One region of the Asanoa ferruginea genome, then DNA from elsewhere that is predicted to be linked to it. Evidence: riboswitches for the same ligand, from Rfam matches in the RefSeq annotation. Region 1 holds a riboswitch; the other holds the start of a gene.

Region 1 (14,291 bases):
CCTGCGGGTCTCGATGTATGTCCAGGAAGACGGCTACGCCAGCAACCCGAAGAAGTTCACCGAACTCGTCGACGACTACATCGACCTCGCCACCGAGCGCGGCCTCTACGTCATCGTCGACTGGCACATCCTCGACCCGGGCGACCCGAAGGCCAACCTGAGCCGGGCCAAGACCTTCTTCACCGAGATCGCCAAGCGGCACCGGACCGCCGACAACATCCTCTACGAGATCGCCAACGAGCCCAGCGACGTCTCCTGGAGCCGGATCCGGTCGTACGCCGAAGAGGTCATCCCGATCATCCGCGCGCAGGATTCCGACGCGGTCGTGCTGGTCGGGACCCGGGCCTGGTCGTCGCTGGGCGTGTCAGAGGACGCCGACGAGCGCGAGGTGGTCAACAACCCGGTGCGGGCGACCAACGTGATGTACACGTTCCACTTCTACGCGGCCTCGCACGGCCGGATCTACCTGGACACGCTGACCCGGGCGGCCGACAAGCTGCCGATGTTCGTCACCGAGTTCGGGACACAGACCTACACCGGCGACGGCGGCAACGACTTCACCCGTTCGCAGCAATACCTGGACCTCATGGCCAGCAAACGGATCAGCTGGACCAACTGGAACTGGAGTGACGACAAGCGCTCCGGCGCGGTGTTCAAGAAGGGCACCTGCAAGGCCGGCACCTACGCCGACCCCGCGCAGCTCAAGCCCGCCGGCACCTGGGTCCGCGACCGGATTCGCAGCGGCCGGATCGCCAGTTCCGCACCGGGAGAGCTGGCCCCCGCGTAGCGTCGGAAAATGGTGGACGAGCAGCGATATCTCCCCATCGGCGAGCATGGCCTCATCGGCAACCTCAGGACCGTGGCCCTCGTCGGGACCGATGGCACCATCGACTGGTGCTGCATCCCGCGCTTCGACTCGCCGAGCGTGTTCGCCTCGATCCTCGACCGTGACAAGGGCGGCTTCTTCTCCCTGACCACAGACGTCCCGGCCAACACGCGGCAGTTCTACTTCCCCGACACCAACGTGCTGATCACCCGCTTCCTCTCGGAGGACGGCGTCGCCGAGATCCAGGACTACATGCCCGTGCCGGCCGACAACGCCGAGACCGACCACCACCGGCTGATCCGGCGGGTCCGGTGCGTACGCGGCGAACTGCCGTTCCGGGCGCACATCGCACCCCGCTTCGACTACGGGCTGCAACCGCACACGGCGCGCCAGGAGGGCACCCGGGCGATCTTCGAGTCGGCGTCGCTGAGCCTGGCGCTGAACGCGACCGCGCCCTTCGAGTTGGTCGACGGCGACGTGATCAGCTCGTTCCGGCTCAAGCAGGGCGAGTCGGAGGTGTTCTGCCTCGAGCGCGCCGACACCGCCAACTCGGTCCCCTACGGCAACGCCGAGGAGGCCGAGGAGGAGTTCACGGCGACCGTCGCCTACTGGCGGCGCTGGCTGTCGCAGTCGCGCTACCGCGGCCGGTGGCGCGAGGCGGTGCACCGCTCGGCGCTGACCCTCAAGCTGATGACCTACGCACCGACCGGCGCGATCGTCGCGTCGCCGACCACCAGCCTGCCGGAGCGCCTCGGCGGCAGCCGCAACTGGGACTACCGCTACGTCTGGGTCCGCGACGCGGCCTTCTGCACCTACTCGCTGCTGCGGCTCGGCTTCACCGAGGAGGCCGACGCGTTCATGGGCTTCCTCGCCGCCCGGGTGCGGGAGAGCGACGCCGATCCGGAAGGCCCGCTGCAGATCATGTATCGGATCGACGGCAGCGACACGCTCTCCGAGCGCCTGCTCGACCACTTCGAGGGCTACGAGGGCTCCGCGCCGGTGCGGGTCGGCAACGACGCGGTCAACCAGCTCCAACTCGACATCTACGGCGCGCTGGTCGACTCGATCTACCTCTACAACAAGTGGGGCCAGCCGATCTCCAGCGGCGTCTGGGACGGCGTGACCACGTTCGTCGAGTGGGTCTGCAAGAACTGGGACCAGCCCGACGAGGGTGTCTGGGAGACCCGCGGCGGGCGGCGCAACTTCCTCTACTCCCGGCTGATGTGCTGGGTCGCCATCGAGCGGGCGATCCGGGTCGCGCACCAGCGCGGGTTGCCGGCCGACCTGGTCCGCTGGGGAGCGGCCCGGGACGCCATCTACCACCAGATCATGGACCGGTTCTGGGACCCGGACCTGAAGGCGTTCGTGCAGCACCGCGACGGCCACGTGCTCGACGCGTCAGTGCTGATGATGCCGCTGTCGAAGTTCATCGCGCCGTCGGACCCGAAGTGGCTGAGCACCCTCGACCTGCTCGGCGACACGCTGGTCTCCGACTCCCTCGTCTACCGTTACGATCCCCACCTGGCGCCGGACGGCCTGGAGGGCGAAGAGGGCACGATGTCGATCTGCACGTTCTGGTATGTCGAGGCGCTGTCCCGCGCCGGCCAGGTCGACGAGGCCCGGCTCGCGTTCGAAAAGATGATCACGTACGCCAACCACCTCGGCCTGTACGCGGAGCAACTCGGCCCGACCGGCGAACACCTCGGCAACTTCCCGCAGGCGTTCACGCACCTGGCCCTGATCAGCGCGGCCTTCAACATCGACCGCGCCCTCGGCTGACCGTGCAGACGTTCCTGCCCTTCCCCGACTTCCTCCGGTCGGCCGAGGTGCTCGACCCGCCCCGGCTCGGCAAGCAACGGGTGGAGAACGTGCAGATCCTGCGCGGCCTCACCGTCGCCGGGCACGGCTACCGGCACCACCCCGCGGTCAAGATGTGGGCCGGGTACGAGGAGGCGCTGGTCCGCTACGGCCTGATCGTGGCCGACGTGTGGACGGCGACCGGCCGCGCCGACACCAGCGCCGCGACGCTGACCACCGACCTGGCCGCCGCGTGCGGCATCACCGAGGTCCGCGACGTGCAGGCGTTGGGCGCCGCCGGCGACCTGCCGCCCTGGCTGGGCGACGAGGCCTTCCACCGGTCACACCAGTCGGCGCTGATCCGCAAGGACGCCGCCCTCTACGGCCCGATCTTCGGCGACGTGCCGCCGGACCTGACCTATGTCTGGCCGGCGTCCGACCGGCCCAACGGCTGCGCTCCCCCGAGCTGACGCTCGAGCCAAGCGAACACCCGCTCGTCGGTCAGGGCTCGGCCGAGCGGCTGGCAGTGCAGGTTGGCGCCCTCCTCGGCGGTGAACTCGACCCGGTGCGCGCGGTCGCCCAGCAGCTCGGCGAGCTGCTTCGACTGGCCTGGCCAGAACTGCTCGCCCTCCGGGTCGGTGATCAACAGCGGGGTACTGATCTGGGCGGCGGTCTCGTCCGTGAGCTTGTACTCGCGGATCTCGTTGAACAGATCGAACCAGTCCGAAGCCGCCTTGTACGGGCGTGAGCGGAAGGCAAGCGTGCGGCGCAGCTTGGGCACCGCCGTAGCGAACTTCAGGTCCCGGTCGAAGGCGGCCCGGTCGCCCTTGTCGAGCAGGCCGCGCATGCTCTTGCCGAGCGGGCCGGTCCAGGTGGTCGACACGTCCACGACCCCGGGATCGACCACGGCCGCCATGAGGCGGTGTTCGAAGGCGAGCGCCCGTGGCAGCCAGTAGCCGCCCTGGCTGACGCCGTAGCCGGTGAGCGCGGCCGGGTCGACGTCGGCGCGGCCGGCCAGCACGTCGACCACCGGCGTCAGGACCGCCTCCCAGTCGGGGCGGAACGAGGTCTTGCGTTCGAACAGCATCGACTGCTGCCCCGGGCCGTCGTAGACGAACGCGTTCCAGCCACGCCGCAGCGCTCCGGCGACGGCGTTGCCCCAGAGGCCGCTGATCGAGCCGTCGCTGCCGTTGGTGATCACCAGGGTCGGCCGCCGGGCGCCGGACGCGTCGGGCCGCAACAGGAAGCCGGGCAGGGTGCCGCCCTCGTAGGGCACGTCGACGCGGACATGCGCGCCATCCGCGCAGTCGATGAAGCCGTCCCAGGCCGTGCGATGGGCGCGGAACGCCAGCAGCAGCGCCGGTTCGTCGTCGAGTTCGGACAGCGATTCGACGGCGCAGGCCCAGTAGTTGGCCGCCCGCAGGTAGGCCGATCCGGCGCCGACCTGGTCGCCCTGCTCGCGCGACCGCTCGGCATAGCCGGCGACCCGGGTCGCGGTCGCCGCCCAGGCCGACCGCCAGCTGTCGTGGTCGGAGATCCGCTCGAGCGTGGCGAGGACCTCGCCGACGTCGCTGCCGCCGTGCACGGCCCGCCCGAGGACGCCGCGGGCCTGGTAGTCGAGGCCCTGGTCGCGGAAGAAGCCCTTCGAGAACGCCGTGTTCGTCGCCATCAGCTCACGCTACGTAGCCGCCTGTCGTCACCCCGCGTGAACACGCCGGGGCGCCGTGATGTCGGTAACGATGGCGTACCCGGTTGGTTTGTCGTAACCTGCCGGAAGTCACAACGGGAGCTCGGAGCACCGGGCTGAGAGGGCGGCTGACGCGCCGCCGACCGTCGGAACCTGTCCGGGTAATGCCGGCGTAGGGAGCATCAAACGTGTCCTCTTCCACCGCCGTCGCGGCGCCGACCACGGCCGAGGCCGGCCGGACCCTCGGCTTCCGCGACACCACCGGGCTCTTCGGCAGCCTCGGCGTCAGCCTGCTCCTGCCGGTCGCGGCCACCTTCGCGGTGCTGCCGGGCCGGCCGCTGTGGGTCACCGTGCTGGCCATCGTGGTCGGCGCCGTCATCGGCTCGGTCCTGCTCGGCCTCGGCGCCGCCGCCGGTGCCCGGGAAGGCGCGCCGACCATGGTCCTGCTCCGCGGGCTGCTCGGCCGCCGGCTGTCCTACCTGCCCACCGTGCTCAACCTGGCGCAGTGCGTGGGCTGGGCGACGTTCGAGATCTTCATCATGGCCTCGGCCGCGGCCAAGGTGCTGCACGCACCGAAGTGGCCGTTCGTGCTGCTCGCGGGCGTCGCCGCCACCCTGATGGCGCTGCGGCCGCTGGGCGCCGTCCGGCTGCTGGCCCGCTACGCGATCTGGGCCGCCCTGATCGCCGGCGCCTATCTGTTCGTCGAGGTGCTGCGCGCCGACCCGCAACCGCTGACCGGCGAGGGCGGCTCGTTCTGGACCGCGGTCGACGTGGTCATCGCGATGCCCGTCTCCTGGTTCCCGATGGTCGCCGACTACACGCGCTACACCCGCGGCGGCCGGGCCGCCTTCGCCGGCACCTCGATCGGGTACGGCGCCGCGACCATCGCCTGCTTCGTGCTGGGTGTCCTGGCGCTGTCCGCCTACGGCGCCGGCGGGCTCGACGTGGTCGACGCGCTGCTCGCCGTGCCGCTGGGCGCGGTGGCGCTGGCCGTGCTGCTCGTCGTCGAGGTCGACGAGGCGTTCGCCAACGTCTACTCGACGGCGGTGTCGGCCAACAACATCGTCGAGCGGATCGACCGCCGGGTCCTCGTGGTCGCCGTCGGCACCCTCGCCACGCTGCTCGCGCTGGCCGTCGACATCGTCTCCTACGAGCCGTTCCTGTTCCTGATCGGCGCGGTCTTCGTGCCGCTGGTGGGGGTGTTCGCGATCGCCTACTTCGTGCTGCCGCGCGGCCGCTGGAACGTCTCCGCGACCGCGCCGGGCCGGCCCTGGCTGCTGCTGCCCTGGGCGGCCGGGTTCGTCGCCTACCAGCTCACCCTGCCGACGTTCTTCCCGGACGCCGGTCGACAGTGGACGGACTGGTGGCTGGCGCGACAGCAGGACCTCGGCATCGATCCCGCCAACGGCTTCTCCGCCTCGCTGGTCAGCCTCGCGGTCGCCGCTGTGCTGACCGCCCTGATGCTGCTGCCGGGCCGGCTGCGGAGCGCCCGATGATCGGGCGGTTGCACGTGGTCACCGACGCGGCCGGTGGCCGGGCGGCGCTCGACGCCGTGCGGGCCGCGCTGTCCGGCGGGGCGCCGGTGGTCCAGGTGCGCACCAAGACCGGCAGCGACCGGGAACGCCTGGCGTTCGCCCGGGAGGTGGTCGTGCTCTGCCGCGCGGCGGGCGCCCAGTGCATCGTCAACGACCGGGTCGACCTGGCCCTGGCCGCCCGCGCCGACGGCACCCACGTCGGCGCCGACGACCTGCCGGTCGAGGTGGTGCGCCGGATCGCCGGCCCGTCCCATCTGGTCGGCGGCACCGCGCGCGACCCGGAGCGGGCGGCGGAACTGGTCGCCGCGGGCGCCGACTACCTCGGCGTCGGCCCGGCGTTCGCCACGTCCACGAAGGACGGTCTGCCCGACCCGATCGGGCCCGACGGTGTCGCGGCCGTCGCCGCCGCCGTCCGGGTGCCGGTGATCGCGATCGGTGGGCTCACCGCCGCGCGGGTGCCGCTGCTGCGTGCCGCGGGGGCGCACGGGGTCGCGGTGGTGTCGGCGGTGTCCGGCGCGGCCGATCCGGCGGCGGCCACCCGGGAGCTGCTCGCCGCGCTGGACGCCTCGTGACCGTGCTGGTTGCCGGTGGCGGGCTGATCGGGCTCGCGGTCGCCTGGCGCGCGGCCCGGCGCGGGCTGGCCGTGACGGTCGTCGACGAGGATCCCGGCAGCGGTGCGTCGCGGGCGGCTGCCGGGATGCTGGCCCCGCTCACCGAGGCGGCCTACGGGGAAGACGCGCTGCGCGCCCTGAGCCGGGAGTCGCTGGCCCGCTATCCGGCGTTCCTCGCCGACCTGGCCGGCGACGGCGGCGGGACCGTGCGGCTGCGTACCGCCGGAACGCTCGAGGTCGGCTTCGACGCCGACGACATGGTCTCGCTCGACCGGCTGCACGCCTACTACGTCGAGTCGGGCCTGCCGGTCGAACGGCTCACCGCCAGCCAGGCCCGGCGCCGCGAACCGGCGCTGAGCCCCCGGGTGCGCGGCGCGCTGCACGCACCCAGCGACCACTCGATCGAGCCCCGCGCGCTGCACGCCGCCCTGCTCGCCGCCGCGTCCACCGTTGGTGTCCACATCGTCCGGTCGAGGATCGCCGCCCTGACCGTCGACAACGGGCGCGCGACCGGTCTGCGGCTGGCCGACGAGTCCCAGATCGCAGCCGACCAGGTGGTGCTCGCGTTGGGCGCATGGAGTGGCACGCTGCCCGGCGCTCCCCCGCTGCCGGTCCGCCCGGTCAAGGGGCAGATCCTGCGGCTGCGCGGCGACGACGGCCTGCTCGCCGGCACGGTGCGGGCGCTGGTCCGCGGCCAGCACGTCTACCTGGTGCCCTACGCCGAGGACCGCCTCGTCGTCGGCGCGACCAGCGAGGAGCGCGGGTTCGACCCGACGGTCACCGCCGGCGCCGTCCACGACCTGCTCCGCGACGCCATCGAGGTGGTGCCCGGCGTCGCCGAGCTCGAGCTGGTCGAGACGCTGGCCCGGTGGCGCCCGGGCACCCCCGACAACGCACCGCTGCTCGGCCCGTCGGCGCTGCCCGGGCTGGTGCTGGCCACCGGCCACCACCGCAACGGCGTGCTGCTCACCCCGGCGACCGCGGACGCGATCGCCGACCTGCTGACCGGAGGGACGCTGCCCGCCTACGCGGCACCGTTCACCTCGGACGGGAGAGATCTATGACGCTGACCGTCAACGGCGAGACCGTCGAGCTGGACCCGGCGGTGACCGTGGCCGGGCTGGTCGAGGCGCGCACCGACCAGCGACGGGTCGCGGTGGCCCGCAACGGCGAGGTGGTGCCGCGCGGCGAGTGGGCGACCACCGTGCTGGCCGAGGGCGACGAGGTGGAGATCCTCGCCGCGCAGGCGGGCGGGTGACCACGATGACCGACGACCCGTTTGTCCTCGCCGGGGTGACCCTGCCGTCCCGCCTGCTGCTCGGCACCGGCGGCGTGCCCAGCCTCGACGTGCTCGCCCGCGCCGTGACCGCGTCGGGCACCGCCCTGGTCACCGTCGCGTTGCGCCGGGTGGAGGCGTCGGCCGGCGGCGCGCTGGCCGACGTGCTGGACCGCTGCGGCGTCCGGCTGCTGCCCAACACCGCCGGCTGCTTCACCGCCCGCGAGGCGGTGCGCACGGCCAAACTGGCGCGCGAGGCGTTCGACACCGACTGGGTCAAGCTCGAGGTGATCGGCGACGAACGCACGTTGCTGCCCGACCCGATCGAGCTACTCGACGCGGCCGAACAGCTCGTCGCCGACGGCTTCCAGGTGCTGCCCTACACCAACGACGACCCGATCACCGCGCGCCGGCTCGCCGACGCCGGCTGCGTCGCCGTGATGCCACTGGGCTCGCCGATCGGCAGCGGGCTGGGCATCCGCAACCCGCACAACATCGCCCTGATCCGCGAAACCGTCGAGGTGCCGGTGATCCTCGACGCCGGGCTGGGCACCGCGTCGGATGCGGCCCTGGCGATGGAACTCGGCTGCGACGCGGTCCTGCTCGCCTCCGCGGTAACCCGGGCCCGCGACCCGGAGCGGATGGCGCTGGCCATGCGCTACGCGGTGGACGCCGGCCGCCTGGCCCACCGGGCCGGCCGCATCGAGCGGCGCTGGCACGCCCAGGCGTCGACGCCGAACGCGGGCCTGGCCGCCCTGTGAGGCTGCCCCGACTGCTGGTGCTGACCGACCGCGCGCAGTGCGCCGGCCCGCTGTCCGACACCGTCGCCGCGGCCGTCGCGGCCGGCGCCCGGGCGGTGCTGCTACGCGAGAAGGACCTGCCGGCCGCCGAGCGGGCGGCGCTGGCAGCTGACCTGGCCGCCATCCTGGCGCCGGTAGGCGGAATCCTGGTGATGTCCGCAGGCGGTCCTGCCGGCAAAGCCGGCGGCGATCTTCCCGGCGAAGCCGGAGGCAGTGCCCGCGGCACAGCCGGAGACGGTCTTCTCGGCACAGCCGGAGGCCGTCTTCCCGGCACAGCCGGAGGCGGTCATCCCGGCACAGCCGGAGGCGGTTCTGGCAACGCGGCCTGGGGCAGCGCCGTGCACCTGGCGGCCCGCGAGCCATTCCCGACTGCCCGGCCGGCGCTGGTAGGCCGGTCCTGCCATGACGCCGCCGAGGTCGCTGCCGCGGCTGCCGAAGGCTGCGACTACGTGACCGTCTCGCCGGTCTACCTCAGCGCGTCCAAGCCCGGCTACGGCCCGCCGCTGGGGCCGCCCGGGCTCGCGGCCCTGACCCGAAACGCGCCGCCGGTGTATGCGCTGGGTGGAGTAAGCCCGGCCGAGGCGGCCGCCTGCCGGGCCGCGGGCGCCTATGGCGTGGCCGTGATGGGTGCGGTGATGCGCGACCCGGACTCCGTCGCCGACTACCTGCGCGCACTGACCACCGTGGAGGACCGACCGTGAACCCGCCCGTCGCGCTGACCATCGCCGGCTCCGACTCCGGCGGTGGCGCCGGCATCCAGGCCGACCTCAAGACGTTCGCGGCGCTGCGGGTGTTCGGCACCAGCGCGATCACCGCGCTGACCGCGCAGAACACCGCCGGCGTACGCGGTGTGCACGCCGCACCCACAGAGTTCGTGGTCGCGCAGATCGCGGCGGTCCTCGACGACCTGCCGGTCGGTGCGGTGAAGACCGGCATGCTGGCCACCGCCGCGACCGTCGAGGCGGTCGCCGCCCTCGCCGTCGCGGGCCGGCTCCCGCACCTGGTGGTCGACCCCGTCATGGTCTCCTCCTCCGGCGACCGTCTGCTCGAACCGGCCGCCGAGGCGGCCTACCGCGACAGGCTGTTCCCGCACGCCGCCGTGGTGACGCCCAACAAGCGCGAGGCCGAGGTGCTGCTGGGCACCACCATCCGCAGCCGCGCCGACCAGCACGCGGCGGCCCGGGCGTTGGGTGCCCTCGGCGCCGGCGCGGCGGTGGTCAAGGGCGGCCACCCGGCCGGTGACGCGGGCGACCTGGCGGTCGACGTGGTCTGGGACGGCATCGACACCTACGAGCTGACCGCGCCGTGGGTGGACACCCCCAACACGCACGGCACCGGCTGCTCGTTCGCCGCCGCGACCGCCGCGCACCTGGCCCAGGGCGCCGACCTGCGGACCGCGCTGGCCGGCGCGAAGGCCTTCGTCGCCCGCGCGGTCGCGGGCGGCGCACACTGGCACCTCGGCACAGGCCACGGCCCGCTCGACCACTTCGGCTGGAACGATTAGCGCTTGAGCCGGTGGGCGAGCCACTCCACCGCGAGCGGGTAGCGGTAGTCGATGCCGCCGTGTGCCGCGGGGAACAGCTCGAACGCGATCCGGTCGGCCGGGACGCCGACCCGCTCGAGGCCGTCCTTGAACGCCTCGGCACCCAGGTCGAGGAACCACTCGTCGCGGGTGCCGGCGTCGATCCAGACGGCGCGCAGCGAGCGCACCTCGTCGGCGTACCGGTCGATCATGCGGATCGGGTCCCAGGCCAGCCACCGCTCCCACAGCTCCGGGATGATCTGCCCGGAGCGCGGGTCGACGGGCAGCCGCGGCGTGCCGTCGGGGTCGGGTGAGAACGCGGCCGCGCACCCGAGCACCAGGACCAGCAGGTTGTCCTCCTCCTTCGTGAAGGAGACGCGCCGCTGGAAGTCGGTCCACCAGGCGAGGATGTCGTGGTCGTAGGCGCGCAGCGCGCGGACCGACTTGGCGAACTCGTTGAGATAGCAGTATTCGTAGAGCGCGTCCCCGGCATGCGTCGCGAGCGCCCCGAACAGGTCCGGTCGCAGCATCGGCGTGATCATCGCGCCGAAGCCGCCGGACGACTTTCCGGAGATGGCGCGCGACTCGGGGCCGGCGATCGTGCGGTAGTGGGCGTCCACCCACGGCACGACCTCGTCGCAGAGGTAGGTGTGGTAATCGCCGGTCCCGGGCGAGTCGACGAACTGCGATCCGCCGTACGCGGTCCAGGCATCGACGAACACCAGGATGCAGCCCGGCGCCCGCCCTTCCGCGAACACCTGGTCGGCCGTCTCGACGAACGGCTGCCGGAACGGCGTGCGGTTGCCCCACATGGCGACCTGGCCGGTGTAGCCCTGGATCACGTAGATGCTGGGATAGCGCTCGGCGGACTGCTCGTAGCCGGGCGGGGTGTAGATCCAGAGCGGTCGGACGTGTGGGTCACCGAGCGGGTTGCCCCGCAGGGCCTCCGACTCGAACACCTCCTCGTGGAGAGTGCCGGCGAGACGGTTGAACGTGGGCAGGCTCATGTCCTACTAGTAGCAGGTTCCAACCGGCGGGCCAGCGTCGCGGCCGCGGCGAGCACGAGGTCGCGGTCGTCGGTGGCGACCACGTCGTAGCTGTCCGCGTCGCGCTGGCGGCCGAACAGGCCGCTGACGAAGCGGCTGCCGACCACGACCACCACCCACTCGGTGGCCAGCGGGTCGCCATCGCGGATGTCGCAGCCGCGCACCCGGGCGGCCGGGTTCGGCGGCATGTGCCGGCCGAACGCCGCGGTGAAGATGCCCTCGGCGGCCAACGTCTCGTAGCGCCGCCGGGTGGCCGGCCCGAACCGGCGCGCCTCCTGGAACGAGGTCAGCAGCACGGTCGGCTCGGTCGCCGCGACGCCCTGGTCCTCCAGCATCCGGCTGCGGTGGAGCATGACCGCCCGCGACGCCGACTCGGGCCGCCGTGCGCCGGACGCGACCTCGAACGGGGTGGTCCCGGGCGGCGCGGGACCCACCGGACGCGCCAGGGGCAGCGGGGTCGCCGGCTCGGTCAACGTCGCCGGCAGCGGGCCGGGCAGACCGAGCAGCCAGCCCTGGCCCAGCGACACCCCCGCCTCGCGAACGGACGCGAGTTGCTCGGGCGTCTCGATGCCCTCGGCGAGCAGCAGCGCTCCGGTGCGCGCGGCTTCGGTGCGGGCGGCGTCGACCACCCGGGCGGCGTGTGCGGTGGTCAGGTCCTCGGTGACGGCCCGGTCCAACTTGATGATGTCGGGCCGCAGCAGCGGCATCATGGCCTGGCTCTCCGCATCGGCGCCGACATCGTCGAGAGCCACCGGGGTCTGCTCCGCGCGCCACCGGTCTCGAGCGGCGAGCAGCCCGGCGGGATCCTGGGTCATCGACCGCTCGGTCACCTCGGCGACCACCTGCAACCCCGCGTGCGCCAGGTCGACGAGTGGACGCAGATCCGTCGGGCAGGCGACCCGTGAGCTCGTCGGTTCGACGTTCACGAACAGCGACAGCGCCGGCGGCAGCCCGGCGTCGACGGCGCCGCGGAAGGCGGCGGCCCGGCAGACCCAGTCGAGCTCGGCCAGCCGGCCCGTCCGCTGTGCCGCCTCGAGCAGCTTCTGCGGGCTCTCCCAGACCGTGCCCGCGGGCCCCCGGGCCAGCGCCTCGTAACCCACGACCTCGAGCTCGGCGAGGTCGAAGATCGGCTGGTAGACACTGCGCACCGCGCGCTTCGCCAGGATGGTGTCCAGGCTCGTCGGCGCGCTGCTCATCAGCCGGCCCGCCGGATCTTCTCCAGCGTGATCGGCAGGTCGCGGACGCGTACACCCGTCGCGTGGTAGACCGCATTGGCCACCGCGGCGCCCGCGCCGACGATGCCCAGCTCGCCGATTCCCTTGCCGCCGGCCAGGGTGATGTCGTCGTCGGCCCACTCCAGCGAGTGTGCTTCCAGGCCGCGGATGTCGGCGTTGGTGGCGACGTGATACTGCGCGAGGTCGTGGTTGACGAACAGGCCCAGCCCCGGGTCGACGACGGTCTGCTCGTGCAGTGCCATCGACACACCCATCACCATCGCACCGAGCAGTTGCGAGTGCGCCGTGCGCGCGTTGACCGGCCGGCCGTGCGCGAAGACGCCGAGCAGCCGGTCGACCCGCACCTGGCCCGTGTCGGCGTCGACCCGCACCGCACAGAAATGTGCGCCGTAGGAGTGCCGGGCCCGGTCGGCCGCCGGCTGGTCGGCGTCGGTGTTGGCGGTCACCTCGAGGCCGTCGGCTGGCACCGCGCCGCCGTGCTCGGCGATCCGCTCGCACAGCTCGGTGCAGGCCTTGCGGACCGCGCCACCCCACGACGCCGTGCCGGACGAGCCGCCGGCCAGCGCGGCCGGGCCGTAGCTCGCACGTCCGATGTGGATGGTGACGCGGTCCGTCGGCACGCCGCACGCGTCGGCGGCGAGTTGCCAGAGCGCCGTCCGGGCGCCGGTGCCGATGTCGACGGCCGCGACCGAGACGCCAAAGGTGCCGTCGGGCTCGGCCCGCGCGGTCGCGGTCGACCCGCTCTGGTAGACGGGATACATCGAGGACGCCAGGCCGGTGCCGAACAGGGCACGGCCGTGCCGCCGGACCCCCGGGGTCGGGTCACGGTCGGCCCAGCCGAAACGTTCGGCACCGGTCGTCAAACACTCGACCAGGTGGCGGCCGTCGAACGGCTGCCCGGTCGCGGGCTCGGTGGCCGGCTCGTTGGCCATCCGCAGCGCCAGCGGATCGAGGTCGAGAGCGTAGGCGAGTTCGTCGATCGCCGACTCGAGCGCGAACATGCCGGGAGTCTTGCCCGGCGCCCGCATCACCCGCGGCGTCGGCAGGTTCAGCCGGGCCAGGCGGTGCCGGACCCGCAGGTTGTCGGCGGCATACATGGTGCGGGTCGCGGACCCGGTCTGCTCGACGAACTCGTGGATGACGGACGTGTATTGCAGCGCGTCGTGGTCGATCGCGGTCAGCGTGCCGTCGCGGCGGGCGCCGAGGCGGATCCGGCTGCGGGTGGCCGTGCGGCCCGGCACCATCGTGAACATCTGCTGGCGGCTGAGCATCAGCTTGCAGGGCCGGCCGGTGACCCGCGCGGCGACGGTGGTCAGCACCGAGGCCGGCGACGGCCAGACCTTGCTGCCGAACCCGCCGCCGACGTGCTCGGTGACCACCTCGACCTGCTCGTGCGGGATGTCCCAGAGCATGCCGTAGGCGGTCGCCACCGCCGCCGGGCCCTGGTTGGAGTCGTGCACCAGCAACCGGTCGCCGTCCCACTGCGCGATGGTCGCGACCGTCTCCATCGGATTGTTGTGCTCCGGCGGAGTGGTGTAGACGCGGTCGACCACCACGTCGGCGGCGTCGAGGGCGGCGTCGACATCACCCTTGACCGACGTGCCCGGGAAGCCGGCGTTGGTGGTCTCGGGCAGCTCGAGGTCGGGGTCGTCGGGGTCGAGCATGACCTTGTGCGGGTGCTCGGCGTAGCGGACCAGCACCTGCTCGGCGCCCTCGCGGGCGGCCTCCGGGGTGGTCGCGACGACGCCGGCCACCACCTGGCCGCGGTAGGCGACGGTGGCCGACTGGAGCACGAGTTGGTCGGCGATCACGGCCGGGTGCAGCCGGGGCGCGTTGGTGTGGTCGAGCACCGCCACCACCGCCGGGTCGGCCAGGGCGGCGCTGCCGTCGACGTTTGTGACCGTGCCGCTGGCCACGGACGCGCCGACCGGCCAGACGTAGAGCACGCCGTCGACC
Region 2 (14,291 bases), 6.4 Mb from region 1:
CGGTGGCGGTGTCCTGCTCCATGACGAACTTCAGCGTCGACGACGACCCGGTCGCGTAGACGATGTCGACCGGCACCACGATCGAGGTGACCATCTCGGTCTTGCGGACCTGGAACGACGAGATCCGCGGCGAGCGGGCCTGTTCCCGGGCGAAGTCGCTCGCCGTCTGCCGGGCCTGCTGGTCTTCGCAGAGCAGCGCGTAGGCCTGGGCGTATTCGGAGCGTTCCAGCGCCGAGAGGTAGTCGGTGGCGCCGACCCGGGCCCGCTCGTCGAGCGCCCGGACGCCGAAGACGGTCAGGCCGCTCAACGCCACGATGCCGCCGCCGCAGCAGAGCAGCACGGCCAGGCCGGCCGCGCCGAGGCCCAGCCACAGGCGCATGGTGCGGCCCTCGGTCGGCGGCGCCGCGAACGGCGGCACGACACCGGGACCGGGCGGCGGGGCGGGCGGACCGGGGAACAGCGGCGACCCACCGGGTGCCGGGGCCGGCGAGTCGGGCGCCGGCGTGTCGTAACCCGAGGGCGGGCCGGTCGGGATCTCCGGCGGGCCGGGCATCGGGTTCATGTTCGTAAGAATAATGCGACCGGGCTCACCGGCCGGGGCCTACCGACCGGTCGCTGGACCGGGTCTGCACCGCACCGCCCGGCTCGGCGCAGGCCAGCGGCTCGAACGCCGACGGCTCGTCGAGCGACTCGGCCAGCAGCGGGGTCGCGTGCACCTTCACGTCGAAGTTGCCCAGCGCCCGGCGGTAGGTCCCCACCGACTCCCACTCGGTGACCAGGCACCAGGCGGTCGGTTCGTCGAGCCCGCGGGCGAGTTGCCCAGAGCGGTAACCGCGGCAGGCGGCCAGCGCCGCGAGGGCGGCGTGGGCCCGCTCGGTGAACCCGTCGGCGGCCTCCTCGGCCACCACGAACCGGTTGACGACGAGCACGGGCGAACCTCCTCGTAGAGTGTCGGCATGCAGCCTACGCAGCCCGCCCGAGCCGAGCGCCTGGCCCGGGTCAACCCCACCCGGGCGTTCCTGGGCGCGCTGGTGATCGTGCTGGCCGGGCTCTTCCTGCCGGGGATCTTCGGCGGCGTCCTGCTGCTCGCGCTGGCGGTCGGCCTGATCGTGCTGATCCGGATGACCTGGGCGGTGCAGACGCCGCCGACCCGCCTCCTGCGCCTCGTGATGCTCACGGCCCTCATCGGCATCGCGGCTTTCAAGATCCTTTAGGCGTACGCCGAACCCATGCGTTTTTGACAATAATTTTCATTGTCGGAGACAGTGGTTCGCATGCGCCGCCGCCGTACCGTCTCCGCGGTTATCGCCGGTCTTGCCGCCGTCGCGGCGACCGGCCTGGCGGCGTGCACCACCGGCTCGGCCGCGGCAGCCGGCAAGGTCGACGTGGTGGCCGCGTTCTACCCCCTCCAGTTCGTCAGCCAGCAGGTCGGCGGCGACCACGTCGCGGTGACCAACCTCGCGAAGCCCGGCGCCGAGCCGCACGACCTCGAGCTCAGCGCCCGCCAGGTGGGCCGGGTCTCCGACGCCAAGGTGATCGTCTACCTCAAGGGCTTCCAGCCGGCGATGGACGATGCGGTCGACCAGGTCGGCGGCGACCGGGCCTTCGACGTGAGCAGCGCGGTCCCGCTGCTGTCCGCGGGCGCCAGCGATCACGTGCACGAGGGTGAGACCGACCACGACGGCGGCAGCACCGACCCGCACGTCTGGCTCGACCCGACCCGGCTCGCCACGATCGGCCAGCAGGTGGCCACCCGGCTCGCCGCCGCCGACCCGGAGCACGCCGCCGACTACACCGCCAACGCCGACCGGCTGCGCACCGAGTTGACCGGCCTCGACCAGCAATACGCGGCCGGCCTGCAAAACTGCCAGCGGCGCGAGTTGGTGACCGGCCACGCCGCGTTCGGTTACCTCGCCGACCGCTACCACCTGGAGCAGGTCGGGCTGACCGGAGTGACGCCCGACACCGAGCCTGCGCCGCAGCGGCTGGCCGCTGTCGCACAGGAGGCGCGCACCCACGGCGCCACCACGATCTTCTTCGAGACCCTGGTCAGCCCCAAGGTCGCCGACACGATCGCGCAGGAGGTCGGCGCCAAGACCGCGGTGCTCGACCCGATCGAGGGCCTGCAACCCGGCTCGACGGGCGACTACTTTTCGATCATGCGCGACAACCTGACAACCATCCGCACCGCCCTGGACTGCACATGAGCACCCCTGTCGTCGAGGTCACCAACGCCGTCGTCGGCTACGACGAGCGGATCGTGCTGCGCGGCGTCTCGCTCACCGTCCAGCGCGGCGACGTCGTCGCCATCCTCGGTGCCAACGGCTCCGGCAAGTCGACGCTGGTCCGGTCGATCCTGCGGCTGGTGCCGCTGAGCGCCGGCGAGATCGCCCTGTTCGGCGAGCGCAAATTCAAGGGCTGGGAGCGCATCGGGTACGTGCCGCAGCGGATCGGCGCCGGCTCCGGCGTGCCGGCGACCGTCGCCGAGGTGGTCGGCTCAGGGCTGGTCGCCCGCCGCGGCATCTTCCGCCCGCCGCGCGCCGCCGACCGGGCCGCCGTCACCGCCGCGCTCGAGGCCGTCGGCCTGGCCGACCGCGCCGCCGACCCGGTCGCCAGCCTCTCCGGCGGCCAGCAGCAGCGCACCCTGATCGCCCGGGCCCTGGCCGGCCGGCCCGAGTTGCTGGTCCTCGACGAGCCGACCGCCGGGGTCGACGCGACCAGCCAGGCCGCGTTCGCCGGCGCGCTCGGCGATTTCGTGGCCGGCGGCGGCACCGTGCTGCTGGTCGCGCACGAGCTCGGCCCGCTCCAACCGCTGATCACGCGCTGCGTCGTCGTACACCATGGTGAGATCGCTCATCAGGGTGCCGTGCCGGAACCGGCCGGTCACCACGCCGACCCCGGCCATGACCACGTCCATCCGCACGCACACGAGGAGCGGGCCGGGATGTGGGGAGCATGAGCATCTTCGCCAACGAGTTCATGATCCGGGCGTTCATCGGCGCCGTCGTGATCGGCCTGACCGCGCCCGCGCTCGGCATCTACCTGGTGCAGCGGCGGATGTCGCTGATCGGTGACGGGGTCGGCCACGTCGCGCTGACCGGCGTCGGCGTGGGCCTGCTGCTCGACAAGTCCCCCGTCCTGACGGCGGTGATCGTCTCGGCGATCGGCGCGATCGCCATCGAGCTGATCCGCGAACGCGGCCGCACCTCCGGCGACGTGGCCCTGGCCCTGCTCTTCTACGGCGGCATCGCCGGCGGCGTGATGCTGGTGGGACTGTCCGGGAGCCGCAGCAACGCCAACCTGATGACCTACCTGTTCGGGTCGCTGGCCACCACGTCGCGGTCCGACCTGATCGTGATCGTGGTGCTCGGCGCGGTGGTGCTCGGCCTGGCCCTAGGCCTGCGCCCGGCGCTGTTCGCGGCCAGCCACGACGAGGAATACGCGCGGGTCTCGGGCCTCCCGGTGCGGGCCCTCAACCTGCTGGTCGCGGTGCTCACCGCGGTCACCGTGACGATCTCCATGCGGGCGGTCGGCCTGCTGCTGGTCAGCGCCCTGATGGTGGTGCCGGTCGCGACCGCGCAGCAGGTGGCCCGGGGCTTCGTCGCCACGATGGGCCTGGCCATGGTGCTCGGCGTCGCGGCGGCCGGCTCCGGCGTCTGGCTGGCCTGGGAGATCGACACCGCCCTCGGCGCGACGATCGTGATCCTGGCGATCGCCGGCTTCCTGATCGTCGCCGTCGCCGTCGCCGCCACCCGCGCGGTGCGAAAACGCGCGGCCCTGCGCTCCGGCCGGCCCGACCGTGGACCGGGCCGGCCGGTCCCCGCCGACGCGGAACCGCACGAGGTCGTCCTGGACCGGAGCTGATCCGGTGCTGAGCTACGGTTCCCACATGACCGCGGGCAACGGATACGAGTCGTACGAGCGGGCAGGGGAGCTCCTGCGCGCTCTGGCGGCACCGATCCGGGTTGCGATCGTCACCGAGCTCGGCACCGGCGAACGCTGCGTCCACGAGCTGGTCGAGTCGCTGGGCGCGGCCCAGCCCCTGGTGTCACAGCACCTGCGGGTGCTGCGCGGCGCCGGCGTCGTCCGCGGTTCCCGGCGCGGCCGGGAGATCGCCTACTCCCTTGTCGACGAGCACATCGCGCACATCGTGGCCGACGCGGTCAGCCACGCCCGGGAGGCATCATGACCAGTGAGGCCGGTGCGTTGCGCAACACGCACCAGCGGCGCGCGGTCAGCTCGCTGCTGGGTTCGGTCGAAGGCTTCCACAGCGCGCAGGAGCTGCACTCGATGCTCCGCGAGCGGGGTGAGCGGGTCGGCCTGACCACCGTCTACCGCACCTTGCAGGGCCTGGCCGACGCCGGCGAGATCGACGTCATGCGCCCGCCCGGCGGCGAGCACCTCTACCGCCGCTGCAGCGAGGGACACCACCACCACCTGGTCTGCCGGTCGTGCGGCTCGACCGTCGAGGTCGAGGGCCCGGCCGTCGAGCACTGGGCCGACCGGGTCGCGGCCAAACACGGCTTCACCGACGTGAGCCACACCCTGGAAATCTTCGGGACCTGCCAGAACTGCTGACCGTGCGGCGGCGCCCCCGGTAGGGGACGCTGAGCGCGTGAAGATTTACGCCGACCGTTTCCCCCGGTTTCTCCTCCAGGTCTTCAGCGACCTGCTCGTGATCGCGTGGGTCTACGCCTGGATCCGCGCCGCGCTGTGGCTCCAGGACCAGGTCCAGAAGCTGGGCGTGCCCGGCCAGAAGCTGGAAGGCGCCGGCAGCGCGCTGGCCGACAACCTGGCCGACGCGGGCAGCAAGGTCGGCCGCGTCCCGCTGGTCGGCGACCAGCTCACCGAGCCGTTCGGAAAGGCCGCCGACGCAGCCCGCGCGGTCGCCGCGGCCGGCCAGTCCCAGCAGGACGTGGTCGGCGACCTGGCGATGGCGCTCGCGATCATCACCGCCGTGGTCCCGATCCTGTTCGTCCTGCTGCTCTGGCTCCCGCTGCGGGTCCGCTGGATCCGCCGGGCCAGCGCGGCGTCCCGGGTCCGCAAGTCGCCGGCCGGCCGCGACCTGCTGGCGCTCCGCGCGCTGGCCACGCAGCCGCTGAGCAAGCTCGCCAAGCTCGGCCCCGACGTCGCCGAATCCTGGCGCGCCAGCGACGACTCCACTGTGGAGGCCCTGGCGGCGCTGGAGCTCAAGTCCCTTGGCCTGCGACAACGGTGATCATCGGCGACTGGGTGAACGGAAGATCCGCGGATAGGCTTTGACGATCAAGAGCCCGGCTCCAGCTACCCGATCGTCTCGGCATGGATGGCTTTTTCGATTCGCTTGATCCGTTCATCACGTCGCCGTGGGTCTACGGCGTGGTGTTCGCGCTCGCCGCTCTTGATGCTTTTCTTCCGATTGTTCCCAGCGAAGCCACCCTCATCACCGCTGGGGTGTTCGCCGCCAGCGGCAAGCCCAACGTCCTGCTGATCATCCTGGCCGGCGGCGCGGGCGCGATGCTCGGCGATCACATCTCGTATCTCATCGGCCGGGCCGGTGGCGAGAACGTCATCCGGCGGATACCCGAGGGCACCCGGCGGGCCAGGACGTTCGAGCGGGTCCAGCACCTGCTCTTCGCACACGGCGGGATCGCCCTGGTGATCGCCCGTTACATCCCGGGCGGGCGCACAGCGATCACGCTGACCACCGGCGCGATCCGGTATCCGCGGCGGCGGTTCACCGCCTTCGACGCGCTGGCCTGCTTCTCCTGGGCCGCGTACACCACGCTGCTCGGCTTTGTCGGTGGGTCGGCCTTCCAGGACCATCCGCTGCAGGGGCTGGCGCTGGGGTTCGGGATCGCACTGGTCCTCGCGGGGGTCGCCGAGCTGATCCAGTGGCTGCGGCACCGCCGGCGGACGCCGCGGACTCCGCCGCCCGAGCCCGAGAAGGTCGGCGTCGGGAGCGATCGCGAGTAAAGAGTGCGGCCCGGGCCAGAAGGCCCGGGCCGCGACGAACTAGGACATCGGTGGGATCCGGCGGCGGACGTCTTCGGCCGTCGACGGGCCCGGCTTCCAGTTGGCCACCCAGGGCTGGTCGCCCTTCGGGTGCATCACGCCCTCCTCCAGCCACGCGTAGCGGCCGTCGAGGATGCGCTTCGCGGCCTTCACGTCGACCGCGTCGGTGTTGTCCCACAGCGCCGTGAACAGCGCCTCGGCGCGAACCCGGGCCTGGCGGCAGAACAGGTCGGCCAACTCCATGCCCTCGGGGCGGTCATCGCTCTCGGCGGTGGCCCGCACGCAGACCGACGCCATCGCGAACAACTCCGCGCCGATGTCGACGATCCGGCCCAGGAAGACCTCGCGGTCCTCCATCCGGGCCTGCCAGCGCGACATGCCGTAGAAGGTCGACCGGGCCAGCTTGCGGGCCGCCCGCTCGACGTAGCGCAGGTGGTGCGCCAGCGGGCCGTATTCGTTGAACGCACTCGGGTTCTGGCCCTTGCCGACCGCGAGGCCGGGCAGCCACTTGGCGTAGAACGCCGTCGCCCGGGCGCCGGCCTTCGCCTTGCGGCCCAGATCGGCCTTGGGGTCGATGATGTCGCCGGCCACCGAGAGGTGGGCGTCGACGGCCTCGCGGGCGATCAGCAGGTGCATGATCTCCGTCGAGCCCTCGAAGATCCGGTTGATCCGCAGGTCGCGCAGGATCTGCTCGGTCGCGGCCGGGCGCTCGCCCCGGGCCGCCAGCGAGTCGGCGGTCTCGTAGCCGCGGCCGCCGCGGATCTGGACCAACTCGTCGGCGATCTTCCAGGCCATCTCGCTCGCGTAGAGCTTGACCAGCGCCGCCTCGATGCGGATGTCGTTGCGGTCGTCGTCGGCCAGCATGCAGCACAGGTTGAGCATCGTCTCCATGCCGTAGGTGGTCGCCGCCATGAAGGCCAGCTTCGACGCGATCGCCTCGTGGTCACCGACCGGACGGCCCCACTGCACGCGGTCGGCGGACCACTCGCGGGCCACGTTGAGCGACCACTTGCCGGCGCCGACGCACATCGCGGGCAGCGACAGCCGGCCGGTGTTGAGGGTGGTCAGCGCGATCTTCAGGCCGCGACCCTCACCGCCGATGATCTGATCCGCGGGCACGAACACGTCGTGGAAGCGGGTGACGCTGTTTTCCAGGCCGCGCAGGCCGAGGAAGTTGTTGCGCCGCTCGACCGTGATGCCGGGCGAGTCGCCCTCGACCACGAACGCCGTGATGCCGCCGCGCCGGCCCTCCGACTTGGGCACCCGGGCCATCACCACGAGCAGCGTCGCGACCGTGCCGTTGGTGGCCCAGAGCTTGACGCCGTTGAGCCGGTAGCCGCCCTCGACCGGCTCGGCGATGGTGCCGAGGCGGGCCGGGTCGGAGCCGACGTCGGGCTCGGTGAGCAGGAACGCGGACACCTCGCCGCCGGCGAGCCGGGGCAGGTAGCGGCGCTTCTGCTCGGCGGTGCCGAACAGCTTGAGCGGCTGCGGCACGCCGATCGACTGGTGCGCCGAGAGCAGCGCGCCGATCGCCGGGCTGACCGAGCCGACCAGCATCAGGCTGCGGCCGTAGTCGAGGTTGGTCAGGCCGAGACCGCCGTATTTCTCGTCGATCTTCATGCCGAACGCGCCGAGCCGGGCGAGGTTGTGGAAGACCTCGTCGGGGATCCGGTTGTCGCGTTCGATCGCGGCCCCGTCGACCTCGTTGCGCACGTACGCGTTGAGCTTCTTGAGGAATTCCTCGCCCTTGGCCGTGCGGATCGGGTCGGGCTGCGGCCACGGGTCGATCAGGTCGAGCCGCAGCCGGCCGAGGAAGAGTTCCTTGCCGAAGCTGGGCTTGGTCCAGTCGGTTTCCCGGGACGCCTCGGCGACCTCACGGGACTCCTGGTAGGACACCGTGCCGGCCTCCTCGGGGAGCATCCCGGCGCCATCCGCCTCGGAAGGCCTGTCCTGCGTCGTCGTCACGGCTTCCCCCTTTGTCCGGGCTGGGCTGTGCTGTTACTGACGGTACCGCGCTTTGTTACTCGTCGGTAGGCTTCTCGAAGTCCTCCGGATGCTCTCGGCGCCGGGTCATCTCCGATTCCGTCTCGTCCGGCTCACCCCAGTCTCGCCTTGACCAGGGCAGCGCCGCCCAGAAAGCGATAAAGAAGAGGGCGGTGATGCCGCTGAGGGTCAGCGCGATCGTGCGCGACAGCACGAAGTCGGTGATCAGCAGTACCGAACTGACGATCGCGATGAACAGGAAGAACAGCCCGCCGGTGGCCATCCGGTGACCGAAGCGCACGAGTTCCGGCTTGCGCCCCTGGCGGAACAGGGCCTGATGGAAGGCGACCGGCGCGATGATCATCGCGGTGGCGGCCGCCGCCGACAGCAGCGAGACCACGTAGACGTCGCGCTGGAACTCGCTCGTCTTCGGGAAGCCGTTGCTGAACGGCAGCGTGAGCAGGAACGCGAAGAGGATCTGGACGCCCGTCTGCGCGACCCGCAACTCCTGTAGCAGATCGCCGAAGTTGCGGTCCCACCGCTGCTTCGGTGTCTCCTTGGGTTGCTCGTGCGCCATGCGGGCTCCTTCGGATGAGTCTCATCGTGGCGGGTCGACCGGCCGGTCCGCGGTCATTTCCCGCACGGGCTCCGCACGAAACGCGAGATCCGATCAGCTCAGCCGGGCGACGACCTTTCTGAGTTGGTCGGCGTAGCGCTCGCGGAACTCCGGGGAGTCGGCCGCCAGACCGGTGAAGTCGGCGGCGAAGTGGGCCAGCAGGGTGGGCGCCAGGGTCGCCCCGAACAGCAGCAGCATCAGGAACGCCGGGTCCAGGTCGGGCGCGATCTCGCCGGCCGCCTGGCGCTGGCGCAGGTCATCGACCATCGCCTGCCGGAACTGCTGCTCCCCCTCGGCCTGGTCGCCCTCGAGCGCCTGCCAGACCAGCAGCCGGACCCAGTGTCGCTGCGCCTGGCTCACGTCGGCGAACGCGGTGATCACGTCGGCGAGCGCGGCATCCGGCTGGTTGACGCCGGCGCTCAGGGCACGCCAACGCTCGGTAAGGGCCCGATAGAGCCCTTCCTTCCCGTCGAAGTAGTAGGAGATCAACTGCTGGTTGACGCCGGCCCGGCGGGCGATCGCACCGACCCGGGCGCCGGCGAACCCGTGCTCGCCGAACTCGACCAGGGCCGCGTCGAGGATCCGTTCCCGGGTGCGCTCGGCGTCGCGCTTGCGTTCGGCACCGGACGGGGACCGTCGGGCGGTGGTCTCAGCCATGCCGATGAGCGTATCAATCAAACAGATGGTTGACAGAGTCACTTGTACGAGTGACGCTGGGAGCATGACGAACTTCTCCGTAGCGGTCATCGGCGGCGGCATCGGCGGCCTCGCCCTCGCACACGGCCTGCGCCGGGCCGGCGTCGAGGTCGACGTCTACGAGCGCACTCTCGAACGCACCGACTGGCTCCAGGGCTATCGCATCCACATCAACCCGGCCGGCGCCCGCGCCCTGCACGACTGCCTGCCACCGGCAAACTGGCAGTCGTTCCTGGACACGGTCTCGACCAGCGACGGCGGTTTCGGCTTCCTCACCGACCGCGGCACCGACCTGATCGCCTTCACCGACGCCGAGATCAACGACCCGAGCGCGGCACCACCCGACCGGCACTACGGCGTCAGCCGCATCCTGCTGCGCGAGACCCTGCTCGCGGGCCTCGACGAGGTCGTGCATCTGGGCAGAACCTTCATCGGGTACGACCTGTCCGGCGACCGCGTCACGGCCCGATTCGCCGACGGCAGCACGGCGACCGCCGACGTGCTGATCGGCGCGGACGGCGCCAATTCACGGGTTCGCGGTCAACTGCTCCCCCACGCGCGCCGGCTCGACACCGGCGTGGTCGCGGTGGCCGGGCGGCATCCGCTCACCCCTTCGTCGGCGCTTCCCGCTGTCCTGACCGACCGCACCAACCTGGTCGTGCCGCGCGGGCGGGGCTCGCTGTTCACCTCGGTCTGGCGGCGAGGTGCTGGGGACAGCACCGACTACGCGATCTGGGGCTTCTCCGACGCCGCCGAGCGCTTTCCGTCCGACGTGGACAAGCTGGACGGCGCGGCGTTGCGGCAGCTTGTGGTCGACCGTCTCGAAGGGTGGTCGCCGGACTTCGGGCGGCTGGTCGAGGGCAGCGACGTCTCGACCGTCAATGCGTTACGCGTCAAGAGTGCGGCTCCGGTCGACCCGTGGCCCAGCGGTCGGGTCACCCTGCTCGGCGACGCGATCCACAACATGACGCCGATGGCGGGGGTCGGCGCCAACACCGCGCTGCGCGACGCCGACCTGCTGCGCCGCGAGTTGGCCGCGGCCGGGTCCGCGGACGTGGTCGCGGCGATCTCCCGGTATGAGCGCGAGATGCTCCGCTACGGCTTCGCCGCGGTGCGGCAGTCGCTGCGCAACGCCGAGCAGGCCGCGCACTCAACCACGCTGGGTCGGGCGGCCTTCCGCACGGTCCTGCGCCTGACCGCCGCGGTTCCGCCGATGCGCCGCAGCATGGCGCGAAATCTCGGCAACTGAACGGCGAGCAACGTGGCACCCGCGGCCCTTCGCCGCGAGCAACGCGCGACACCCGCGGGCCGCGGCAGCCGGGATTCCTGGCGCCGCGCCATGACCGGCGGGGCGGGAGCTAGTCGCGGTTGTCGGTCATCCAGCGTTCGGCGAAGTCGACCGCCGCGCGTTGTGACATCAGGCGGGACAGGGCGCCGCCGACGCGGCCCGTGCGGGTCGCGCCGGTCGCGTCGAAGTCGGCGCCGAGCAGCTCGAAGTCGCCCTCGTCGAGGTCGACGTCGTCCCACCAGACCCATTCGCGGCCGCCGTCGGCGGTCTGCACCGCCGCGCCCAGCCGGGCTGCCGGTGGCGCCGGCCGGCGGTATTCGGCCAGGTGCAGCGACGTGTTGGAGTCGTGGCCGACGCCGAGCAGCAGCACGTCGCCGTCGAGGCCGTAGATCTTGCCCAGCGGCGAGTCCGGGCCGAGCATCGCGGCGCGCGGCTGGCCGTAGACGACCTCCTGGGCCAGCCGGCCCAGCGCGGCGAACGAGACCTGCGGGTGGTCGCTGCGCTGCGCGCCCGGCCAGGTGCGGACCACCTCGGCGATCGCGCCCATCCAGCGGCTCGGCGTCACCGCCGGGTCGAAACCGGGCATGTTCTCCCGGATCACCGACCACCAACCAGGGGGTACGGGCGGGTTCTGCCACTCGGCCGGGTCGGAGTTGTCGGGCGTGTGGGTCGGCACCACCAGCGTGCCGTCGGGGCCGAGCGCGTCGCGCAGCGCGAGCACCATCGCGTGCGGCCCGCCGGCCACGAAACCGACCGGCTTGAGCGAGGCGTGCACCAGCAGCGTCGAACCGGGCCGCACACCGAGCGCGGCCAGGTCGGCGGCGAGCGACTCGCGCGTGTGTGGCATCCGCTCGGCGGCGTCGGCGGGGTGGTTGGTCATGCGGCGTCCGCGATGCGGGCCAGGATCGCCTGGGCGAGCACCTCCGGCTGCGCGTCGGTGACCCAGTGGTCGACGCCGGGCAGCGGCACGAAGCGGTAGTCGCCGGTCACCTGGTCGCTGGCCGCGGCCGCCGTGGCCGGGGCCACCGCGGTGTCCCGGTCGCCCCACACAAACGTCGTCGGCCGGGCGACCGGACCGACCTTGACCAGGTCTTCGAGCACCAGCGCGCGATACCAGTTGAGCGTCGCCGTCAGCGCGCCCGGCTCGAGCAACGCCGCGGCGTACACCTCGAGCCGGTCACCGACCCCGTCGAGCACCTTGCGCAGGCCGGCGCCGCCGTCGCGGGAGAGCACGTGCTCGGCCTTCCCGGCCATCCGGAACAGGTCGATGTATGACGAGCGGCGCTGCTGTTCGGGGTCGCTGAGCAGGGCCTGACCGAACGCGGCCGGGTGCGGCACGGAAACTGCGGTCAGCGAGCGGACCCGCTCCGGGTGCTCGGCGGCCAACTGCCAGGAGACCAGCGCACCGAAGTCGTGCCCGACCAGGTCGGCGCGGCCGCCGGCCAGCTCGTCGACGAACGCGGCCGCGTCGGCGACGCACTCGGCCATCCGGTAGGCGTCGACGCCGGAGGGCCGCGCCCCGGCGGTGTAGCCGCGCTGGTCGACCGCGAACGTGCGCAGCCCGGCGGCGTTGAGGTAGGGCGTGACGTCGTCCCAGCTGTGCCGGTTGACCGGGAACCCGTGCAGGAGGATCACCGGCGGGCCGCCCGGCGGACCACCCTCGGTGACTTCGAACGTCAGCCCCCGCGTCTCGATCCGCATGCGCGCGAGCGTACCGCCGTAACCCGGTGTTAGCCTGGTGGAACAACTTCACATCCGACAGGGGAGCGCGCAGCGCTGAGAGTGCGGTATCTTCCGCAGACCCTCGAACCTGATCTGGGTAATGCCAGCGCAGGGAGTTCGGTCTTCTCCAGCCGCGCCATGTTCGATCCATTGGGCATGGCGTGCGTCTTCTCCTGGTTCACCGAACTGGGAGGGCACCACCATGACCAACACCGTCAACCGATGGCGAACCGTCGACATCGTGGTCGGCGCCGTTCTGGGCGTCGCGTTCGGCGTCGTCTTCTGGGCCTGGGGACTGCTCTACAACGGACCGGCCGACGCGATCCCGCTGCCCGCGCGCACCCTGCTCTACGGCATCTGGCTGCTGCCCGCCGTGCTCGGCGCGCTGGTGATCCGCAAGCCCGGCGCCGCGCTGTTCACCGAGACGGTCGCCGCGCTGGTCTCGGTCGCCCTGGGCACCGTCTGGGGCTGGATGATCGTGCTACAGGGCCCGCTGGAAGGCCTCGGCGCCGAACTCGTGTTCGCGCTGTTCGCCTACCGGCTCTACAAGCTGCCGGTGGCGATCCTCGCCGGCGCGGCCGCCGGCCTGGTGGCCGCGGTCTACGACGTCGTCTACTACTACCCCGACATGAGCTGGGGCAGCTTCCAGCTCCCCTACCTGGCGATCACCACCGCCAGCTCGGCCGTCGTGGCCGGGATCGGGGGTTGGCTGCTGACCCGGGCCCTGGTCAACACCGGGGCGCTCGACCGGTTCCCGGCCGGCCGGGAACGCGCGGCGGTCTGAGCCGTTGAGCGCCGTCGAACTGCGCGGCTTCGGCTGGCGACATGCCGGCCGCAAGGCGTGGGCGGTACGCGGGGTCGACCTGCGCGTCGAGCGTGGCGAGCGGGTGCTGCTGCTCGGTCCCTCCGGGGCGGGCAAGAGCACCCTGCTGGCCGCGCTGGCCGGCCTGCTCGCCGACGACTCCGGCGAGCGCGAGGGCACCGCCGAGATCGACGGCCTCGACACCCGCAAGGCCCGCGAGCGGGTCGGCATCGTCTTCCAGGACCCGGCGACCCAGCTCGTGATGTCGCGGGTCGGCGACGACGTGGCCTTCGGGCTGGAGAACCGGGCCGTGCCCGCCGAGGAGATCTGGCCGCGGGTGCGCCAGGCGCTCGGCGCGGTCGGCTTCGGCCACCCGCTGGACCGGCCCACCCACGCGCTCTCCGGCGGCGAGCAGCAGCGGCTGGCGCTGGCCGGCGTCCTTGCGCTGCGCCCCGACCTGCTGCTCCTCGACGAGCCGACCGCCAACCTCGATCCGGTCGGCGCCGAGCTGGTGCGGGCGTCGCTGCGCGGTGCGGTGTCCCGGGACACCACGGTGATCATGGTCGAGCACCGGCTGGAGCCGATCGTGCCGTTCGTCGACCGGGTCGTCGTGCTGGCGCCCGGTGGCGGGGTGGTCGCGTCCGGTCCGCCGGCCGAGGTGTTCGGCTCGCACGGCGCCGCCCTGGCCGCCGACGGGATCTGGGTGCCCGGCCGGCCGCTGCCGCCGCCCCGCCGGGCGGTCTCCTCCCCCGGCGACGTGCTGATCACGGCGGACCAGGTGGCGCTGGCGCCGCGGCTGGCAGCGACCGACCTGGCCGTACGCACCGGCGAGGCGCTCGCCGTGCTCGGGCCCAACGGCGCCGGCAAGTCGACCCTGGCCCTGCTGCTCGGCGGGCTCCTCAAACCCACGTCGGGCCGGGTGGTCGCGTCGTCGGTGCTCGCCGGCGCCGACGCGGCCCGGCCACCGCACCGCTGGCGGGCCACCGACCTGACCGCCCGGATCGGCTCGGTGTTCCAGGACCCGGAGCACCAGTTCGTCGCCTCGACCGTCCGCGACGAACTGGCCGTCGGCCCGCGCCGCCTGGGCAGATCGCTGGCGGTCGTCGACGAGTTGCTGGCCCGGCTGCGCCTCGAGCATCTCGCGCGGGCCAATCCGTACACCCTCAGTGGTGGTGAGGCGCGGCGGCTGA

Evidence for each region. A riboswitch is a leader RNA that binds a small molecule or an ion and turns the genes downstream of it on or off. The one in region 1 is predicted to bind thiamine pyrophosphate.
Region 2: another riboswitch for thiamine pyrophosphate. It lies ahead of DFJ67_RS00825 (ECF transporter S component); the one in region 1 lies ahead of DFJ67_RS30890 (purine-cytosine permease family protein).

The regions. Positions count from the first base shown of each region.
Region 1 is NZ_QUMQ01000001.1:6,605,920-6,620,210, reverse strand. Features, by position in the region: partial or broken gene DFJ67_RS30910 (glycoside hydrolase family 5 protein) at 1-787, shown strand, start outside; gene DFJ67_RS30905 (glycoside hydrolase family 15 protein) at 797-2,605, shown strand; gene DFJ67_RS30900 (MSMEG_6728 family protein) at 2,608-3,093, shown strand; gene DFJ67_RS30895 (alpha/beta hydrolase family protein) at 3,042-4,292, opposite strand; TPP riboswitch at 4,396-4,507, shown strand; gene DFJ67_RS30890 (purine-cytosine permease family protein) at 4,499-5,806, shown strand; gene thiE (thiamine phosphate synthase) at 5,803-6,417, shown strand; gene thiO (glycine oxidase ThiO) at 6,414-7,520, shown strand; gene thiS (sulfur carrier protein ThiS) at 7,517-7,714, shown strand; gene DFJ67_RS30870 (thiazole synthase) at 7,720-8,493, shown strand; gene DFJ67_RS30865 (thiamine phosphate synthase) at 8,490-9,233, shown strand; gene thiD (bifunctional hydroxymethylpyrimidine kinase/phosphomethylpyrimidine kinase) at 9,230-10,036, shown strand; gene DFJ67_RS30855 (alpha/beta hydrolase-fold protein) at 10,033-11,061, opposite strand; gene DFJ67_RS30850 (sensor domain-containing phosphodiesterase) at 11,058-12,296, opposite strand; gene DFJ67_RS30845 (xanthine dehydrogenase family protein molybdopterin-binding subunit) at 12,296-14,291, opposite strand, start outside.
Region 2 is NZ_QUMQ01000001.1:163,170-177,460, forward strand. Features, by position in the region: gene DFJ67_RS00745 (Rv0361 family membrane protein) at 1-562, opposite strand, end outside; gene DFJ67_RS00750 (antibiotic biosynthesis monooxygenase family protein) at 588-929, opposite strand; gene DFJ67_RS00755 (hypothetical protein) at 957-1,214, shown strand; gene DFJ67_RS00760 (metal ABC transporter substrate-binding protein) at 1,275-2,207, shown strand; gene DFJ67_RS00765 (metal ABC transporter ATP-binding protein) at 2,204-2,959, shown strand; gene DFJ67_RS00770 (metal ABC transporter permease) at 2,956-3,864, shown strand; gene DFJ67_RS00775 (ArsR/SmtB family transcription factor) at 3,890-4,189, shown strand; gene DFJ67_RS00780 (Fur family transcriptional regulator) at 4,186-4,578, shown strand; gene DFJ67_RS00785 (hypothetical protein) at 4,616-5,218, shown strand; gene DFJ67_RS00790 (DedA family protein) at 5,302-5,955, shown strand; gene DFJ67_RS00795 (acyl-CoA dehydrogenase family protein) at 5,995-7,959, opposite strand; gene DFJ67_RS00800 (DUF6328 family protein) at 8,015-8,554, opposite strand; gene DFJ67_RS00805 (TetR/AcrR family transcriptional regulator) at 8,648-9,250, opposite strand; gene DFJ67_RS00810 (FAD-dependent oxidoreductase) at 9,315-10,538, shown strand; gene DFJ67_RS00815 (AAC(3) family N-acetyltransferase) at 10,648-11,457, opposite strand; gene DFJ67_RS00820 (alpha/beta fold hydrolase) at 11,454-12,278, opposite strand; TPP riboswitch at 12,328-12,432, shown strand; gene DFJ67_RS00825 (ECF transporter S component) at 12,502-13,083, shown strand; gene DFJ67_RS00830 (ABC transporter ATP-binding protein) at 13,088-14,291, shown strand, end outside.